3 regions of the Paenibacillus sp. JT22N1 genome follow, and region 2 is predicted to be linked to each of the others. Evidence: predicted binding sites of a transcription regulator. Region 2 holds the regulator's gene; each other region holds the start of a gene.
The links. Region 2 encodes LexA, which represses DNA repair genes until DNA is damaged. Its sites were predicted from a motif close to CGAACATATGTTCG; they were not measured.
Positions count from the first base shown of each region.

Region 1: the regulator LexA is predicted to act here: its motif matches at 4,059-4,072, upstream of AC58UU_RS07145 (YhjD family protein).
Region 3: the regulator LexA is predicted to act here: its motif matches at 4,973-4,986, upstream of recA (recombinase RecA).

Region 1 is NZ_JCAUAW010000003.1:173,884-180,414, reverse strand. Features, by position in the region: gene AC58UU_RS07175 (helix-turn-helix domain-containing protein) at 1-612, opposite strand, end outside; gene AC58UU_RS07170 (alpha-L-fucosidase) at 741-2,060, shown strand; gene AC58UU_RS07165 (DUF1294 domain-containing protein) at 2,133-2,423, shown strand; gene AC58UU_RS07160 (helix-turn-helix domain-containing protein) at 2,566-2,673, shown strand; gene AC58UU_RS07155 (hypothetical protein) at 2,857-3,063, shown strand; gene AC58UU_RS07150 (stage VI sporulation protein F) at 3,657-3,944, shown strand; gene AC58UU_RS07145 (YhjD family protein) at 4,090-4,467, shown strand; gene AC58UU_RS07140 (DNA polymerase IV) at 4,467-5,741, shown strand; gene AC58UU_RS07135 (YhjD family protein) at 5,738-6,241, shown strand; gene AC58UU_RS07130 (SOS response-associated peptidase) at 6,422-6,531, shown strand, end outside.
Region 2 is NZ_JCAUAW010000014.1:210,470-217,000, forward strand. Features, by position in the region: gene metH (methionine synthase) at 1-1,892, opposite strand, end outside; gene AC58UU_RS26090 (1,2-dihydroxy-3-keto-5-methylthiopentene dioxygenase) at 2,112-2,654, shown strand; gene AC58UU_RS26095 (HAD family hydrolase) at 2,735-3,526, opposite strand; gene AC58UU_RS26100 (DUF896 domain-containing protein) at 3,570-3,752, opposite strand; gene AC58UU_RS26105 (LysM peptidoglycan-binding domain-containing protein) at 3,894-4,301, opposite strand; gene lexA (transcriptional repressor LexA) at 4,449-5,066, shown strand; gene AC58UU_RS26115 (aminopeptidase) at 5,692-6,531, opposite strand, start outside.
Region 3 is NZ_JCAUAW010000003.1:30,171-36,701, reverse strand. Features, by position in the region: gene AC58UU_RS06440 (helix-turn-helix domain-containing protein) at 1-802, shown strand, start outside; gene AC58UU_RS06435 (YajQ family cyclic di-GMP-binding protein) at 945-1,436, shown strand; gene rimO (30S ribosomal protein S12 methylthiotransferase RimO) at 1,565-2,893, shown strand; gene pgsA (CDP-diacylglycerol--glycerol-3-phosphate 3-phosphatidyltransferase) at 2,890-3,474, shown strand; gene AC58UU_RS06420 (competence/damage-inducible protein A) at 3,633-4,883, shown strand; gene recA (recombinase RecA) at 5,059-6,102, shown strand; gene AC58UU_RS06410 (regulatory protein RecX) at 6,178-6,531, shown strand, end outside.

The DNA.
Region 1 (6,531 bases), on a different contig from region 2:
ATTGGGGTGCAGGTGAACGGACTTGGCCATTTGTTCCACAGTGATGCTCTTATGAAGATTCTGCTCAATGAACTGCCGTAATTGGCCGAGTCGGTCCATTTCATCGGTACGCTTCTGCAGTACCTGTACAGGAACCGCTTCCAAGTAGCTGGATATGATTTGCAGCAGGATCGCTTTTTCCCGTAAACGAGAAGTTAGTGACGGTTCATGATGCAAGGTGGCAAGCTCCTGAAACCATGCCGTCATCTGCTCGACGTTGCGAATTTGGATAAACAAAGGAATATCCAGCCATTGAAATAGATCAAAAGAACCGATATGTGCCGTGAAGTGGCACCAATATTTTAAATAAGGACGATCGCTGATCGTGGAGTAAGAATGGAGCGCGTGGGCAGGAAGCAGACATAGCTGACCGGGCATAGGATTAAGCTCTTGATGGTCAACCTTAACCCAGCCTTCGCCTTCCAGAATCCAATACAGCTTATTATGCTCTGGTGTAAAATTAAGCTCCTTCCACGATGCAGGGCACTGAGTAAGATGCGCTTCTAAAATGTGGATCTGTAGGTTCTGCAGAAGGTCTGATAGGAATGTAATTTGCTGCGTATTCATCATCATGTTCACCTAAGAATGTTAATTATATCCTGATTGAGGTTAGTTTCGTACCTGTCTATTATAGCACAGGCTTGGTAGACTAAAGCTGTGAAGTTTTAAACACGCATATAATTTCGAAAGGTGTGTAGCTGATGACAAGCAATCATCCGATTATTCAAGAACGAACAGAGCGTACGCAGTGGTTTCTGCAGGATCGATTCGGTATGTTTATTCATTGGGGACTGTATGCCATTCCAGCTAGAGGAGAATGGGTGCGCAGCGTCGAGCGTATTTCGGTAGAGGACTACCAAACGTATTATGATGAATTCGATCCTATCCGTTATGATCCTAAGGCGTGGGCGCGTGCGGCGAAGCAAGCGGGTATGAAATATGCGGTATTGACGGCCAAGCATCATGACGGTTTTTGTTTATTTGATAGCGCTCTCACTGAGTATAAGTCAACGAATACACGGGCCGGGCGAGATTTGGTTCGCGAATTTATTGAAGCGTTTCGGGCGGAAGGCTTAAAGGTGGGGCTCTATTATTCGTTAATCGATTGGCATCATGAGGATTATCCGGCTTATGGGGATCGCATTCATCCGATGCGAGATAATGAGAATTACACAAGAAATCCAGAGACGTTCGATCGGTACCTTCAGTACATGCATGGGCAAGTAAGAGAGCTGCTGACGAACTATGGTAAGTTGGATGTTATGTGGTTCGACTTCTCTTATGATCGCATGAAGGGTGAGACATGGAAAGCAACCGAGCTGATGGCGATGATTCGATCTCTGCAACCACATATCATCGTAGACAACCGATTGGATGCAAGCGGTGAAGAAGGCGGAACTATTTTCACTAAAAATCCGCTCAGCTATTCGGGTGACTTTGCTTCACCGGAACAAATCATTCCGCCGCAAGGCGTGACGGATGACGAGGGCAATTCGCTTCCATGGGAAGCTTGTATCACGCTGAATAATAACTGGGGATACGCAGCCCAAGATTTCCAATATAAATCCTCAACTACCCTTATCCGGAAGCTGATAGAGTGCGTCAGCAAAAATGGGAATCTACTCTTGAATGTGGGTCCGAATGCACTCGGAGAGATTCCGAAGGAGTCGCTGGACATTTTGGCAGAGATCGGCAATTGGGTTCAGAAAAATGGGGATAGCATTTACGGCTGCGGGCAAGCCGACTTACCGAAACCGGAGTGGGGCAGGTATACGCAAAAGGGCAATCTGCTGTATGCCCACTTGTTTGAGGAAAGCGTAGGCCCTATTAACTTGAACGGGTTGGCTGGTAAGGTGAAGAAAGCAAGGCTGCTATCTGACGGTTCCGAGCTCTTCCTAAGCCGTCCTTGGAATGCCGCCCAGTATCCGGACGATGCGTTCATTAGTTTCGCTAGACCTGAGCATTCCAGCTATCCGCTGCCGGATCAAAGAGCTACCGTTGTGGAGTTGGAGTTACTTTAAAGAAGGAAATAAATTAACATTTGACCGTGCCCGCATTCGCTTTTAAGATGATAGTAGAGGCTTACTATTTTTTTGGAAACGAAGGTGTATGGAACTTTGACTTATTTCCTCTGTTATTTACTGCTGATGAATATCATTACGTTCATAGAAATGGGACATGACAAGGGACAAGCCAAAAAAGGCGGGCGTAGAGTGCCTGAAAAACGTCTTTTTATACTGGCTGCTCTTGGTGGCGGGATTGGCGGCTGGCTCGGTATGCGGGTTTGGCGCCATAAGACGAAACATACCTCATTCGTCATTGGCATGCCGCTGCTTGTTGCGCTAAATAGCCTATGTGTCATCATGGTCGCGATTTATATGTAGCAATAGCAAAAGATAGGAGACAGTTGCCGGCAGCGGCAGCTGTTTTCTTTTTTAAAACAGGAGTCCTAGTCAAGTTTACATGCGTTTACTCATAAGATATGTGCGTACACCCTCTATTTACTAAGCAAAAGGGAAGTAGACTATGAATCCTCTCGAACATATCATGGGCACCGAAGAAGCTGCAGAGCTTTGGGGGATTAAACAGGGGCAAGTCAAAAATCTCTGTCGGGATGGTAAGGTTATGACCTGACTTATACCAATCCCGATACCTCACCTTGCAGCGTATAAAGAAAAATTTATATATTATTCACGTCACATTTCTACATTTTTTATATAAATTATAATGCATAATAATGGGTACAACTAACTATCCATAACACTTCATTAAAAGCAAATACTGCAGCCGATGTAGAATGGTACAGGGGTAATGACATTGAAAAATGATAGTATTGCTTTAGCAGTCATGTTTCTTTGTTTAGCAGGAGTTGTAAGTGGATTGATTTATAATGGAGATTATAGCGTCAAAATAAAAACAAATGGATCGTTGGATGGTGGTAAAGGCAACACCTCCAATATGTATGGATTTTCTTTTTATGAACCTCCTACCTCAACTGATATTATTTTAAATAAAAAACAATAGACAATCTGGAAAAGGATGGTAATACTACTCTTGTACCGGAAGCACCGGACAAAGCAAAAGCCCGAGGGAAAGCATCCCCGGGCTTTTTTTCGTGCTTTTTTGTTAACCACCTGAATTATGTTTACATCATGCCATTATTTCCGCTTCTTCTTTTTTCTGCTACCATGATTTGGTTTGTTATCTTTTTGGTCTTTAGCGTGATTTTCTTGTTGTTGGTCATGTGTTGACATGATATTCCCCCCACCCTTAAAGTCATTTTGAAGCACTAATATTGTGTGCATTTAAAGGGTGCACCTATACAATATTCCTCGAACACAGGCAGCCCCATTGCTCCCGACTTAAGGGTTAAATTCCCATGGGCTTATTTTGTGTTATTTTTCATATATTTAAATGGATTAGTTTTCATTTGGTATCCTAACGGTACCCATGCATACATTTTAAAGCCTGTACTAGTCACTTTGAATTAATCTGTTATACATACAAAAGCCTTATAGAATATAGGATTATGAAAACTGTACTACAAGTAAATATTAGAATGATTAAAATGAGGTTCACATAAGATAGGAGCATGACAGGTTATCGGAGGTGCGAACATGAGCTATCACCATTATGGCATCGATCCTGCGCTCGTAGAGCGCGTAAAGTTCAAGATGAAAAATCCAGAGATCAAGGAACGCATTAAAATGCTGCTGCAGGGTGTTACGAAGGCTGATTTACAAAATCATACCAAGGTTACGCGCTTAATAGGACTTGCCGCCGGCATTCTCGGTGAGAAGCTAAGCGGAAGCCAAACGACCCAAATTTTGGAGTTTGTAATTGCACAAAAGATTGATCCATCTAACGCCTTTCATTTGATCAAACTCTGGTCCATGTTTCGATAGACTAAACAAAATGCGCCACTTGCAGGGTTAAAGATGCCCTGTTAGGTGGCTTTTTTTGCTTCCAGAAAAATTCACTTGCATAACGAATACGTGTTCGGTATATAATAAGTAACACGAATATATGTTCGCATATGGTGGTGGGAATATGAAAGTTAGTTCAAGTTCAAGAATTGAGACAGAAGAGGATGTTCAAATTGTTAAGGAATACACGCTGCTGCCCATTTTGCTCGATATGCTTGCAAGGGACATGGAGGAGCTCAAGGTTTATAAGGATAAAATCGTGTACAATCATATTCTTTTTTATCTCAGAGAGGTTGAAATGGCTATTTATCCGGAATTACAAAGTATTAAGAGCCAGATGAAGAAAAGAGATATTAAAGTTATCCATACCGAAATGAATGCCTTAGGCATTAACGTAGAGTACAAAGTCCGAGGTTACATTCATCATTTCACGATGCTTCGCAGCTTGGTCAAGGCTGAGCTTATGACCACGCTCATGAATATGCGGGGGGGATTGCGGTGATCAAAGATCGCCACGGCAGGGAACGAACGATCTTCCTAGCAGATTGTCAGAGCTTTTATGCCAGTGTGGAGAAAGCGGGTCATCCGGGCTTGGAGGATAAACCGGTTGCTGTTGCAGGAGATCCTGCTCTAAGATCGGGTATCATTCTAGCCGCCTGCCCCGTTGCCAAGAAATACGGGGTATCCACAGCTGAACGGTTGGGCGAAGCGCTTAAGAAGTGTCCTGAACTGATCGTGATGCGTCCGCACATGCAGCATTACATTGATGTTTCGCTGCAGATTACCAAGATTTACGAAGAGTTTACCGATCTTGTTGAAATTTTCAGTATTGATGAGCAGTTTCTTGATGTTACGGCCAGTTTATCTATGTTCGGAGATCCGAACACGATTGCGAAAACCATTCAGCTAAAGGTGTTCAGTCAAACGGGGGTAAAGGTTCGTATAGGGATTAGTTCTAATAAAATACTTGCGAAGATCGCGACCGATATTTGGGCTAAAAAGAATGAAAGTGGCATCTTCACGCTGCACCCATCAGACGTGGAGAAATACTTGTGGGAGCAGCCTGTAAGTAAAATGTTTGGTGTCGGTTCGCGGATGACCGCACATTTTGCCAAGCTAGGTATGTATTTGATTGGCGATGTGGCGAGAACGCCGCTACCGCAGCTCAAGAATAAATTCCGCGCACGCTTCGGCAAGCAGTCGGACATTCACGCCGAAGTCATGTGGCGAACAGCGAACGGACTGGATGATAGTCCGGTCACGCCGGGTACGTTTGATACGCCTCCGAAGTCCGTAGGCCATATGATGACTTTGCCGAGGGACTACGCGGACTCCTCTGAAGTAGATACCATCCTGCTCGAGCTTACGGAAGAGGTGTGCCGCGACTGTAGGCGCAAAGGCTATATGGCTTCAATTGTTACCGTAAGCTGTATGTGCAGTCCTTTCGACGCCCCGACAGGCTTTTCGCGTCAAATGAAGATGCCTGATCCTACGAATCATACAAGTACGGTGTTTCAAGCTGTGAAAAAGCTTTTCTACAAGTTCTGGGACACCATGCCGGTGCGTCGCGCTGGTGTCATGCTGAGCCAGTTAGTGGATGATGATACCTACCAGCTTACCCTCTTCGAGGATCAGATCAAGGCGCGAGCGCTTGAAAAAGTGACGGACAGCATCAAGGAACGATTCGGCAACGCGGCGATTGTTCGTGCTTCCTCGCTCACAACAGCCGGTCAAGCGCAGAACAGAGCGCTCAAAATCGGAGGGCATTATAAATGAGCAAAAAATTGGAAAAAAACGGCCTATGGGAATCCAGCAGGATGATGCTGCCTCAGCATCGAGAGGCTTTTCAGAACCAACGCAGTGATAGACCTGCTCCGGCCAATCGTCCCACAGCGGAAGACATTGGGGTTATGCGAGATTATGTCTTGCTGCCGCTCATGCACGGGATGATCAAGAAAAAAGCCGGTGAGATCGAGAGATCCTCCGAAACGCTCCGAATGCTTTATGCCCGAGTCGCTCATGCGCTTGCTGCGCATATACAAGCCGACTTAAGCGAAATTAAAACCAAGATGATGCAGCGAAGCATTCAATTATTTGAAGAGGAAAAGAATGACCGCGCCATTCACTACCGCTATGTATGTCGTGGGCATGAAGATGCGCTTATCATAGCTAAAGATTACATGCGTGCTGAAATTAGCGTGCGAACAGCACGCTACATTGATCATCTGGTAGCAAGTGTGTATAACGCTCCGAAAGTTGATGAACAGAAAGCGTAGAACGAGAGAAGCTCGAGACAATAGCAAGACGAAGACAGAAGCCCGATGGAGAAATCTTCCTCGGGCTTACACGAATTGACGTGAGTAATTCTTTTTCTCATAATGGAGGAAGAGTGTTTCAGCAACTAATAGAGTTAGTTCTCATGTGGGAGAACCATGCGAAGGAGAAGATGGGCACAGATGTGCGGACGCTATACGATCACCGTGACGTTAGAGGAGCTTATGCTTCATTATGATATTTATTATAAATATCCTGGGAGATACAGCCCCAAATATAATGTAGCACCGGG
Region 2 (6,531 bases):
GAGCCGAGTCTTTCTTCCAGAGACAGATTCGAAATCTTCTCTTTCTTCTCCACTTTTTTCTCACGGAAATGGGCTACGAATTGCGCCAGTGTCTCATCATTCGTATTGTAAATAAGTTCTTCAGCTAATTGACGTTCTGTATCCGGGATCGAAGCATACCGCTCCAGTTTTTCTGTATTCACAATGGCATAATCCAGTCCTGCCTTCGTACAATGGTACAGATATACGGAATTCAGCACTTCACGCCCAGCATCCGGTAAACCAAAAGAGATATTACTTAAGCCAAGAATCGTCTTAGCAGCAGGATATTTAGCTTTAATCAACTTGATACCCTCAATCGTCTCTACGGCGGAACCGATATACTGCGGATCACCAGAGCCTACTGGGAACATATTAGGATCAAATATAATATCCTCAGGATTCATACCATACTTCTGTGTCAAAAGCTCGTACGACCGCGTCGCAACTTCGATCTTCGCTTCACGCGAAACCGCTTGTCCTCGTTCATCAATGAGAATACAAACAACGGCAGCCCCGTAACGTTTGATTAAAGGTAAAATCCCTTCGAACTTCGTTTCGCCATCCTCCAAGTTAATGGAGTTGATGATCGCCTTACCTTGGGAGTACTTAAGTCCAAGTTCAATGATGTGGTCATATGTCGAGTCAATCATTAACGGAACTTTGACTTTCTTCACTACCTGCTGCATGAACTCTTCAACGGCATAAGCCTCGTCAATATCTGTATCCTGCAGGTTAATATCAATAACGTGAGCGCCGTTTTTAACTTGATTACGTGCAATCTCAGAGCCCTCTTCAAACTTCCCTTCTTTAATCAGGCGTTTGAATTTTCGCGAACCTGAAATATTGGTCCGTTCGCCAACCATGATAGGACGATTTTCTGGCTCGATAAATAACGTTTCAATCCCTGAGACAGCAGGTAAATGCGTACCGTATTGCGTTCTTGGCTTATACTGAGAAAGCGTCTCCGCCATTGCACGAATGTGATCCGGCGTTGTCCCACAGCACCCACCGGCAATATTCAGCCACCCTTGCTCTGCAAAACCGGCCATCTTTTTAGCCAAAGATTCAGGAGACTCATGGTAATGACCGTTCTCGTCCGGCAAACCGGCATTCGGATAACAACTAATCGCTGTTCCAGCAATATCAGACAATGTTCGGATATGATCCCTCATAAATTCAGGACCAGTAGCACAGTTCAACCCCATTGATATAGGCTTCAAATGTTCAAGAGAAATGTAGAAGGATTCAATATTTTGCCCGGCTAATGTTGTGCCCATCGGTTCAATTGTACCCGAGATCATTATTGGAAGTTCAACACCCAATGTTTCATACGCTCTGCGAATTCCGATACTGCCTGCTTTTACGTTCAGAGTGTCTTGGGAAGTTTCCAAAAGGAGTGCATCCACGCCCGCTTCAACAAGAGCTAACGCTTGCTCATAATAGCTCTCCTCGAGTTGAGCGAATGTTACTCCACCCGTAACCGACAATGTCTTGGTCGTAGGACCCATGGCTCCGATAACATAACGAGGCCACTCCGGTGTCGAAAATTTATTTGCCGCTTCGATTGCCAGTTTGGCTGCCGCAAGATTTAATTCGCGATGACGGTCTTGCAAATCATACTCCGCTAGTACCACGCTCGTGGTCCCGAATGTATTTGTTTCTATCATATCAGCGCCCGCGGCGAAGTAAGCTTCATGAATTTTGCGTATAACATCCGGTCGTGTAACACAAAGAATTTCATTACATCCGTCCAAATCATCGCTCCCGAAATCTTCAGCGGTTAAGTTCTCTTGCTGAATCATTGTACCCATGGCACCATCTAGGATCATGATCTTCTTTTTAAGCTGCTCTTGTATTGGTGTTTTGATCATTGCATGACTCCCTTTCAACTTATCCTAAAGCTATAGAGAATAAAAAAAACGACAAATTATGTTATGCTTTAGTGTAACAGAATCCGGCTTCTATGAAAAGAATTTGAATTATCATATTTACCTATAGGTTTTATCGGAAATTCTTATGTTCAAACATCGACAGCTAGCTGCATTTCCACTATAATACAAAGTATATTTACTTAGAAAGAGGGATGCAGCGTGGCACAAATTAGAATTCGCAATACGAATGAACGTATTGAAGGCGAAGAGCAGGTCAAAGCCTTCTTGGATAGTCAAAATGTTGTTTATGAACACTGGGATGCTAAGAAGCTTCCGGAAACACTGCGTGAGAAATTCATTCTAAGTGATGAAGAGAAAGCTGAAATTATTAGTACTTATGAAGAAGAAATTCGTGATTTGGCTGCTAGACGCGGATATGAAATTTGGGATGTCATTGCGCTTTCCGATTCAACGCCTAACATCGAAGAACTCCTGAAGAAATTCGAGCAGGTGCACACTCATACGGAAGATGAAATTCGTGCAATCGTTTCTGGACGAGGGATTTTCATTATCAAATCCGAAAGTGAAGTTGGCTATTTTGACGTTGAACTTGAACCAGGCGATGTTATCTCAGTTCCTGAGAACACGAACCATTTCTTCACACTTATGGATAACCGTGAAATCGTTGCCGTTCGTCTCTTCATCGAAAAAGATGGCTGGGTTGCTTATAACATTGATGATCCCGAATTTACTAAAGCCTAATTATATTATATGAGAACAAAAACCCAACAGCGCTGGACTTAACGTCCTAAGCAGCCGTTGGGTTTTTGTTTATTCTTTATTTATCCGTTCGCAATAATTGGCAAAATATCTTGAAGACGGGAAACCTCATACACAGGAACGATCTCATCTCCACTTTGAAGCCCATGATGATTAATCCAAATATTGCGCATTCCTACACTGCCAGAACCAAGGATATCGGTTGTCAATTTATCTCCGATCATGATTCCTTCCCCAGCTTCTATCCCAAGTAGTCCCAGTGCATGGTTGAAAATAGATGTCGCTGGCTTACCTACACCAAATTCACCGGAGATCACAATATGATCAAAGTATGGTGCGATATTTGGGACACCTGCTAATTTTTCCTTTTGCAAATCGGGTGAACCATTCGTTAACAACAACAATTGATAGCTGCCTTTCAAAGCGTCCAATACTCGGAACGTTTCCTCATAAACGTAAGGACGGCATCGGCGTTCTGCTGGAAATAGTTCTCCAAGCTTATACCCGAGCTCACGATCCTCTATCCCCAACGCCGCAAGCCCTCTTGTCCAAGATTCCGTACGATAGCCTGGCGCTAGTTTCTCAAGCTTACGAAAGTTCTCATTCTCACCTTGTGTGAAATTTGCCCATAAGCCTTCGAAGGGATTAATCCCAATCATTTTCGTAAATTCAAAAGTTTCAAAAGATTCATATAAAGAACGCGCTTCTTTGCGAACAGAAGCTTCCAACTCCTCGGCATTCACGGCTACTTGCTTTGCAGCTACAGCACATGTTGCTTCGAAAGCTTCCTCCACACTGCGATCATCCCACAGAAGCGTATCATCTAAATCAAAAAGTACGGCTTTCAACGTCATCATTCATTTCCCCTTTTGAATGTTGTATCTATGTGAGCAGCGATTACTCTTCGTCCGTAAACTTGATGGAATCAAGTTGAACTTTAAGATTGCCACGGAATGCTTCAATATACTTCTTTCTGAGTTCGTTGCGTTCATCGATTTCAGCATCTGTTAAGCCAACTGTTTTCGCTTTACGAGCAAGCTCATTAATACGTTCGATATTCTGTTCCATGTTGTCACTCATAATGATCCTCCCAGTCAAAAATTCAATATGAGTACTACTTTGCCATCCCTATTAAGGAATGTCAAGAGACAACAAAAAGAGGCATAGGAACATGTCCAAGCCTCATCATATTTAGAGTCTATTAAAAATAGCATAGTGAAATTATGGAAGCAATAAAACCTGTCCTTCTTTCAGGGAGCTGGTGGTTAAATGATTGATTGTCTTTAATTTATGTATGTACGAACGAACGTTCTCATTACTTTTTTTATGAGTGGAAGCAATATCCCAGAGTGTGTCTCCACGTTGAATAACGACTTGATCTTGTACGACAGCTTTCGGAGTAATGTTAATAGGTTTCACGGAAACTGGGGTTATTGCGTTTGCAGCCCCATCCCCTGCATAGGCTTGAACCATAGCACCAAATGAAAACACAGTACCAAGAATAACTGCTAATAGAATGAAGCGAACAATCGCTTTTGTATAACTAGAATTAAATGTCATCCCTTTGGATGTGCTAGCAGATCTATGAGGTGCGTGTGTAGTGTTAGTGTTTGAATAAGCCATATACATGAGTAATCATCTCCCAAACATTTGTTCTGGTATTAGAATAACACGAACACATGTTTGAGTCAACCGTTTTCTCGAACTTATGTTTGTACGAACTCGGGTTCTATGTTATACTTTGGGTAATGATTCCCAGTATTGGAGTGATAACTATTGAGTAAGATTTCGCAGCGTCAACAAGCTATATTGGAATTCATTAAGAATGAAGTGAAAGATAAGGGGTACCCGCCTTCCGTTAGAGAAATCGGCGAGGCTGTTGGACTAGCTTCTAGTTCTACTGTACACGGTCATTTGGAGCGTCTTGAGAAGAAAGGTATGATTCGTCGAGATCCTACAAAACCCCGTGCTATTGAAATTCTAGGCCTTGACGGTGCTGAAACGCATTTCGCGGTTTCAGTAGCTCGCGTACCTCTCGTTGGTAAAGTAACTGCAGGTGTTCCTATTACAGCAACAGAGAATATCGAAGACTACTTCCCTCTTCCTGTCAGCATGGTAGGAGATAATAATGTGTTCATGCTTAGCGTCATGGGTGACAGTATGATCGAAGCCGGTATTCATAATGGCGATTATGTCATCGTAAAGCAGCAGCAAACCGCTAATAACGGAGACATTGTTGTTGCAATGACAGAAGATGATGAAGCAACGGTGAAACGCTTTTACAAGGAAAAGGATCATATTCGTCTTCAACCGGAGAACTCTGCTTTGCAGCCTATCCTCTTGAAACATGTTACGATACTAGGCCGTGTCATTGGTTTGTTCCGGGATATGTAATAGCCCTACAGCCCTTATTCTACATACAATACCAATGAGAAAGAACCGAGAGGACATTAGTCCCTCGGTTCTTTTGGATGTAAGCAGTCTTACTGCCTTATTTGCAAGCCTCTAATGGAGAAACTCAACTGTAATTGGAAAGCCGATCCAAGTATGGATCTTATAAGCTAATGACATGGGCTTTAATCTCATCAAAAGCCAAAAAGGCTGAACTGTGGATTCAGATAAGAGTCTTTAGAGACTGCTATTCCGTCATTAAGATCGCATTTTGCGGAATTAGAAGCTTCTAGAGGCTTCTATTCGGTAATATTTGGCCCCCATTTGCTTCAACTTTAAGGAATAGAAGTCTTTAAAGGCTTCTATTCTTATAATTTCCACACTTTTGGGCAAATTAGCGGTCTCTAGAGACTTCTATTTTCCAACTACTATCTTTTATCATTAATCTTCTTTCTTCTTTCTTCTTTCTTCTTTCTTCTCTCTTCTCTCTTCTCACTTCTTCCTTACTTTTTCCATTTGGCGTCTTTCATCAGCTATGCACTAACTGCTATTTGCTATCTTCTCTCTATCCCATTGAAAAACCCAGGAGTACCCTTACCTTAGGAATTAAGCTTTCCTAAATTATCAACTAAAATGCAAGTGCCCAATTTCCACGTCGGAAAATAGGTTCAACGGTACCATCACCAAGGACACCATCGATCTCAAGATCCGCCGTCCCGATCATGAAATCCACATGAATCAAACTGGTGTTCCCACCTCGAGCTTTCAGCTCTTCACTTGAAAAAGATACGCCATCCTGCAAATTGATCGGGTAGCAGCTGCCTAAGGCCAGATGGCAGGATGCATTCTCATCGATGCCCGTATTGTAGAAAATGCGGTCAAGATTAGAGATAGGCGAATCGAAAGGTACGAGAGCAACTTCTCCCAAATACCGTGCGCCCTCATCCATATCTAGCAACCTAGCTAGATGCTCATAGCCGACTTCTGCCTGAAAATCCACAACTTTCCCGCCCTCGAACTTGAACGAAAACCGATCCACAAGCGCCCCGTTTACATTTAATGGCTTGGTGCTCGACACAGTCCCATGAACACCTGTTCGCTTAGGCATGGTGAAAACTTCCTCGGTCGGCATATTCGCAACGAATCGTATTCCACTTGCGTTCTCCGTATCACCGCCAAGCCAAATGTGGCCCTCCGGCAGTTCAACTCGCAGATCAGTTCCTGCAGCTCGATATTGTAGTGCTTCGTATTGTTTCTCATTCAAAACGCTGCGAACGCGCTTCAATTGATCCATATGAACTCGCCAAGCCGCTACCGGATCATCTTCATAAACCCGATTTATCCGGAAAATGGCCTCCCACATCGCATCGATCCTCTGTTCTTCAGGCAAATCGGCGTACACTTTGGATGCCCACGCCACAGTAGGCGCTTTGATTAAGCACCAACTGAACTTACTTGTTCTCACATA
Region 3 (6,531 bases), on a different contig from region 2:
AATTCGTAAACGATACTTGGAAGCGATTGAAGAAGGAAACTACAAGGTTCTGCCTGGCAGCTTCTATGTACGTGCCTTTATTAAAAGCTACGCTGAAGCAGTTGGACTTGACCCTGCTGAAGTTTTGGGCATGTACCAAACGACGAACCCCTCCCCAGCTGTAGAGAAACCAGTTGTAGAAACGATTCGTAAAAATAGAACAAGTGTCCGTAATACCGAGAAATTGAGCCGCTGGGCTTCTGGTACGATGTTTGTCTGTTTCATTCTGCTTATATTCGGTATCGTATACTATTATACATACAAGAATTATAAGGGAACGCCAGCGGATGAAAAACCTTCTCAAACGCAATCTCCGAGAATCACAGATTCTACGAATCCTGCGACTGGCGCTGCTCCAAGTACGACAATGAATGCGTCCGGTGACGGTAAAGTGGCGCCTCTTGCGACTCCTACTCCAACACCGGTGCCGACACCAACGCCATCTGTTCAGGTTAAGTTTAGCAGCAGCGAGAAAGGTGTAGATAATTACACGATAACCGGTGCTTCCAATCTGAATATTCAGATGAAAATAACAGGTTCCTGTTGGATTCGTGTGGATTCTCTTACAGAGGCAGGCGGTAAAGAAATGCTTAGACAGAAACTTTACAAAGCCGGTGACACGGACTCTTTTGATTTAACTGGTTCTGCGTATTTAAATGTAGGTGCAGCCAGTGCTTTGGAGCTTACTGTGAATGGTACGATCGTTCCTGTCGGGGATACTCCAAACCCCAAGAGGGTACAGCTCAATTTGCAAAAAAACTAGCTTTTTGACGTTTCCTGCGCTTTCCCGGGTAATGAATAATACCAAGAGATATCCTAGGCCGAGAGGGCTTGGGATGTTTCTTTTTTTACGGCTTCTTGCTATAATGCTATTGTAATTTGATGGAAAGGATGTTTTGTCTAAGATGAGTTCAGAATGCTCGTTTGATATCGTATCCAAGGTGGATATGCAGGAACTAAACAACGCCATACAGCAGGCGGAAAAAGAGATCCTTACCCGCTTTGACTTTAAAGGTAGTAAAAGCAGCATTAAATTGGATAAGGACCAGCTTGTTGTCACCTCCGATGATGAGTTTAAGCTTCAGAATGTCCTTGATATTATGCACGCCAAAATGACGAAGCGCGGTATCTCGATTAAGAATCTCGAGTACAGTAAAGTAGAACCGGCGGCTGGTTCCACGGTAAGGCAGAAAATCAGCATGAAGCAAGGTGTCGATCAGGAGAACTCGAAAAAAATTAACATTCTAATTCGTGACTCCAAACTTAAAGTTAAGACGCAAATCCAAGGGGATCAAATCCGGGTAACCGGTAAGAGTCGAGATGATTTACAAGCCGTTATTGCCTTGCTGCGTAAGGCGGAAATTCCTCTTGATTTGCAATTTGTAAACTTGAAATAGGCATACATAAGATGTTCTTTGGAGAGCAGCCCCCTACATGTAGGGGGTTTTTACATTTTGACACCCTATAGGGCTTGTATTATACTGGTAGGGAGTGTTTTTTAGGACTATTGGAGGTTGTTTCTTTCATGACAGAAAAGGTTAAAGTAGTTACTCTCGGATGCGAAAAGAATTTGGTCGATTCCGAGATTATGTCAGGATTAATTCATGGCCGTGGTTTTCAGCTTGTTGAGAACAAGGAAGATGCCACTGTTATTATCGTGAACACTTGCGGGTTCATTGATGCAGCAAAAGAAGAATCCGTTAATACAATTTTGGATATGGCAGAACTAAAGCAAACAGCGAATCTCAAAGCGCTTATCGTATCAGGGTGTTTGACTCAACGCTACAAAAAGCAGTTGATGGAAGAAATGCCTGAGATAGATGGCATCGTGGGTACCGGAGATTTCGATAAAATCAACCATATCGTAGATGAAGCGCTTCGCGGAAAGAAACCGGTTCTTGTTGGGAATCCGGTGTTTAATTATGATGCGGACCTGCCAAGACTTATGACTACTCCTCGATATACAGCTTATGTGAAAATTGCAGAAGGCTGCGATAATGCATGTACATTCTGTAGTATTCCAATTATGCGAGGCAATTTCAAAAGCAGAAGTATGGAGTCCATTGTTGCGGAAGTAGCTAATCTTGCTGCACAAGGCGTTAAAGAGATTAGTCTAATCGCGCAGGATTCCACGAATTATGGAACAGATCTTTATGATGGTTTCATGCTGCCTACTTTGCTTAATAAGGTTAGTGAAGTGGAAGGCATCGAGTGGGTACGATTGCACTATGCTTACCCTGGATTCTTTAGCGATGAATTGATTGCTGTCATGGCATCTAATCCGAAGGTATGTAAGTATATTGATATGCCACTTCAACATAGTGAAGATTCAATTCTCAAACGGATGCGTAGACCTGGCCGCCAGAAGGATACGCGTGAACTTGTTCGGAAAATTCGTGAAGCGATTCCTGATGTTGCCCTACGCACATCACTCATTGTAGGTTTTCCAGGTGAAACTGAACAAGATTTTGAAAACTTAAAACAATTTGTTCGCGACATTCAGTTTGACCGTCTTGGTGTTTTTGCCTATTCCAAGGAAGATGATACGCCAGCAGCACGTTTGCCGGACCAAGTCCCTGATGATGTTAAAGAGTATCGAGCGAACGCGATTATGGAAATTCAGCGTGAAATCTCGAACCTGCGTGGCGGACGCCGCATCGGGCAAGAAATTGACGTGCTTATAGAAAGATACGATGGCAGAAGTGATGTATACATTGGACGTTCCCAATTTGATGCTCCTGAGATTGATGGAGAAGTATTCGTGTCAAATGCGAAGCTTAACATTGGTGAACTAGCTAAAGTTCGTATTACCCACTCTTATGAGTTTGACTTATCCGGGGAGGTAATTGCATGAACCTGGCCAACCGCATCACCGTGGCGAGGATTTTATTAGTACCTATCATCATGTTTTTTCTGTTGATTAAGGTGAAATTCCCTCATATACGGATAGAGGAATTTAGCATAACGTATAATCAAATTATTGCTGCTTTAATTTTCATTATTGCAGCGAGTACAGACAGTTTAGATGGTTACATTGCCAGAAAACGTAATCTTGTAACCAATTTGGGCAAGCTGCTTGATCCTTTAGCGGATAAGCTGCTAGTTACGGCTGTACTCGTCTCATTAGTGGAAATGGATAAAGTAGATGCTTGGATTGTCATCGTCATTATCAGTAGGGAGTGGGCTGTTACAGGACTTCGCCAAATTGCTCTATTGGAAGGTACCGTGATGGCGGCTAGCAAATGGGGAAAAGCGAAGACGGCAGCTCAAATTACAGCCATCATTGCTCTACTTATTAATAATTTTCCTTTTACGTTTATGCACTTCCCTTTTGATGTTATAGCTAGTTGGGCAGCAGCAATTATTACCGTGTATTCTGGTGTAGAGTACTTTGTAAAGAATAAGCATGTCATAGATTTTTCAGAAAAGGCATAATAGGGCATCCTATTGGTTTTTTCTACCACATAAGAAGGTATAAGTTTTCGGTTCCCGAAAACCGCTTTCTTATTGGCGATAAAACCTACCTCTAAACGCGGTCGCTCATCTTGAATGGCCTCGATAGAGGTTTTCTCATTTTAAGGAGGGAATTCGAGATGAAAGCAGAAATTATCGCTGTTGGAACGGAACTTTTACTAGGCCAAATTGTAAATACGAATGCACAATTTCTCTCCAGAGAATGTGCTGCGCTTGGCGTAGATATGTATTTCCAAACGGTCGTTGGTGATAATGAACAGAGATTGCTAGATAGCTTCAAATTAGCCGTTTCAAGGGCTGATGTCGTTATTTGTACAGGAGGTCTTGGACCTACGCAGGATGATTTGACCAAGGATGTGCTTGCTGCGTTTGTAGGCCGTGAATTGACTGTGCATGAGCCTTCAATGAAAACAATTACAGATATGTTCCAGTCACGCGGGATCCATATGGTGGAAAGCAACAGACGTCAAGCGATGATGATTGAGGGAAGCGATCCTTTGCATAACGAAACAGGGCTTGCCGTTGGTATTGCATTTACATACGAAGGGACACATTTTATTCTTCTACCAGGCCCGCCAAAAGAAATGAAGCCGATGTTCACCAAGTATGCGGCTCCTTGGTTGCGTGCACGGATGACTGTTGAGATTCCGCTTTATTCTAAAATGCTCAAATTTGCCGGCATCGGTGAATCTAACTTAGAACATCAATTACTTGATCTAATCCAAGCTCAAACGGACCCAACGATCGCTCCATATGCCAAAGAAAGCGAAGTGACGATTCGCTTAACAACGCGTGCACAGACAGCTTCAGAAGGTGAACGGAATCTTCAAGCGACTGAACTAGAGATTAGAAAGCGATTAGGAGAGCATCTCTATGCCGACCAAGATGTTCCCATCGAAACGATTGTACTGCAATTGCTTGGCGAGAAGAACCAGACACTTGCTGTGGCCGAAAGCTGTACAGGCGGCTTACTTAGTGATTTGGTTACAGCAGTGCCGGGGAGCTCCCAATCATTTCTTGGAGGAATTATTTGTTATTCTAATGCCTTGAAGCATAAGCTCCTCGGTGTTCCAATGGAAGTGCTAGAAGGGGAGGGTTCCCCAGGTGCCGTTAGCAGCGAGACAGCGACCCTCTTAGCGGAACAATTGATTACTGTGACCGGAAGTGACTTTGGACTATCAGTCACGGGTGTAGCGGGTCCAAGTCCGTCTGAAGGTAAGCCAGTAGGGCTTGTTTATATAGGTTTTGCTCAAAAAGACGCAGCAACAAGGGTAATTACTTTGCAGCTATCTGGTAATCGGGAGTCCATCAAGCAAAGAGCGGCCAAAAGCGCACTCTATCATTTATGGAAACAGTTGAAAGATAGCTAGAGTTCGCATATAATGAGACTAAGTGTTAACGGAAGAACCGTAGCAAAGCGATAACTTTGTTGCGGTTTTTTGTTTGTTCGCTAAAAAGTCGAATGTATGTTCGAAAAAATGCTTGGCAAACACCTGAAAACAAGTTATCATATACCTATAATGATAGAAGAAGGAAGTGAGTGTTTTGTCAGATCGTCGCGCAGCACTTGATAATGCTTTACGTCAAATTGAAAAACAGTTCGGAAAAGGCTCCATTATGAAGCTTGGAGAATCTACACATATGCAAGTTGAAACGATTTCATCCGGCTCTCTCGCGCTTGATATCGCTCTTGGAATAGGTGGTTTTCCACGCGGAAGAATTATTGAAGTATACGGACCCGAGTCTTCCGGTAAAACTACGGTAGCTTTACATGCTATCGCAGAAGTACAGAAGAATGGTGGACAAGCAGCTTTTATCGATGCGGAGCACGCATTGGATCCTTCTTATGCAAGCAAGCTTGGTATTAATATAGATGAGCTTCTACTCTCTCAGCCGGATACCGGTGAACAAGCACTTGAGATCGCTGAAGCACTAGTACGAAGTGGTGCTGTAGATATTATTGTTATTGACTCTGTGGCGGCATTAGTGCCTAAAGCAGAGATTGAAGGCGATATGGGTGATTCTCACGTGGGTCTGCAGGCTCGTTTGATGTCCCAAGCACTTCGTAAGCTGTCTGGTGCGATTAACAAGTCCAAAGTTATCGCGATTTTCATTAACCAATTACGTGAAAAAGTTGGCGTTATGTTCGGTAACCCAGAGACAACACCTGGTGGCCGTGCACTTAAGTTCTATTCATCCGTTCGACTAGATGTTCGTCGTGTGGAAACTATCAAACAGGGTAATGATATGGTTGGTAACCGCACAAGAATTAAAGTCGTTAAGAATAAAGTAGCTCCGCCGTTCAAACAAGCGGAAGTGGATATTATGTACGGTGAAGGAATTTCACGCGAAGGCAGTATTATTGATATCGGAACAGAGATGGATATCGTTAATAAAAGCGGAGCTTGGTATTCGTATGAAGGTGAGCGTCTTGGTCAAGGCCGTGAGAATTCGAAGCAGTTTTTGAAAGATAACAAAAGTATTTCGGAAACGATTGAATTGCGGATTCGAGAGAACAGTAATTTAATCAAAGCAGTCCCGCTTAATGTTGACGAAGAAGACGATGAGTTGGAACCGGATTTCGAATAAGTATAAATGAGCATACAAGAAAGCACCTTAAACCTAGTGTTAAGGTGCTTTCTTCATTGAAGGAGTTGGTTAGTTTTGAATAGTGAAGAGCAACAACCATTGTTAATCATCACCAAGGTTGAGAAACAGAAGCTTGGTAAGCATCGATACAATATATTTCTAAATGATGAATATGCATTCTCGGTTCATGAAGACATTTTAATCAAGCATCGGTTAAATAAAGGGGAAACCATACATCTACAAGAAATCGAAAGTATAACGCTTGATGAGGAACAGAATATGGCTTATATAAAGGCAATAAACATGATAGGCAGACGACCTCATTCATTAAGTGAAGTAAAACGTAAGCTGAAAGAGAAAGGATTCGAAGTGCCTATTATTGCATGGGCATGTGAGAAGCTAGTCCAGCAAAATTATATCAATGATGAG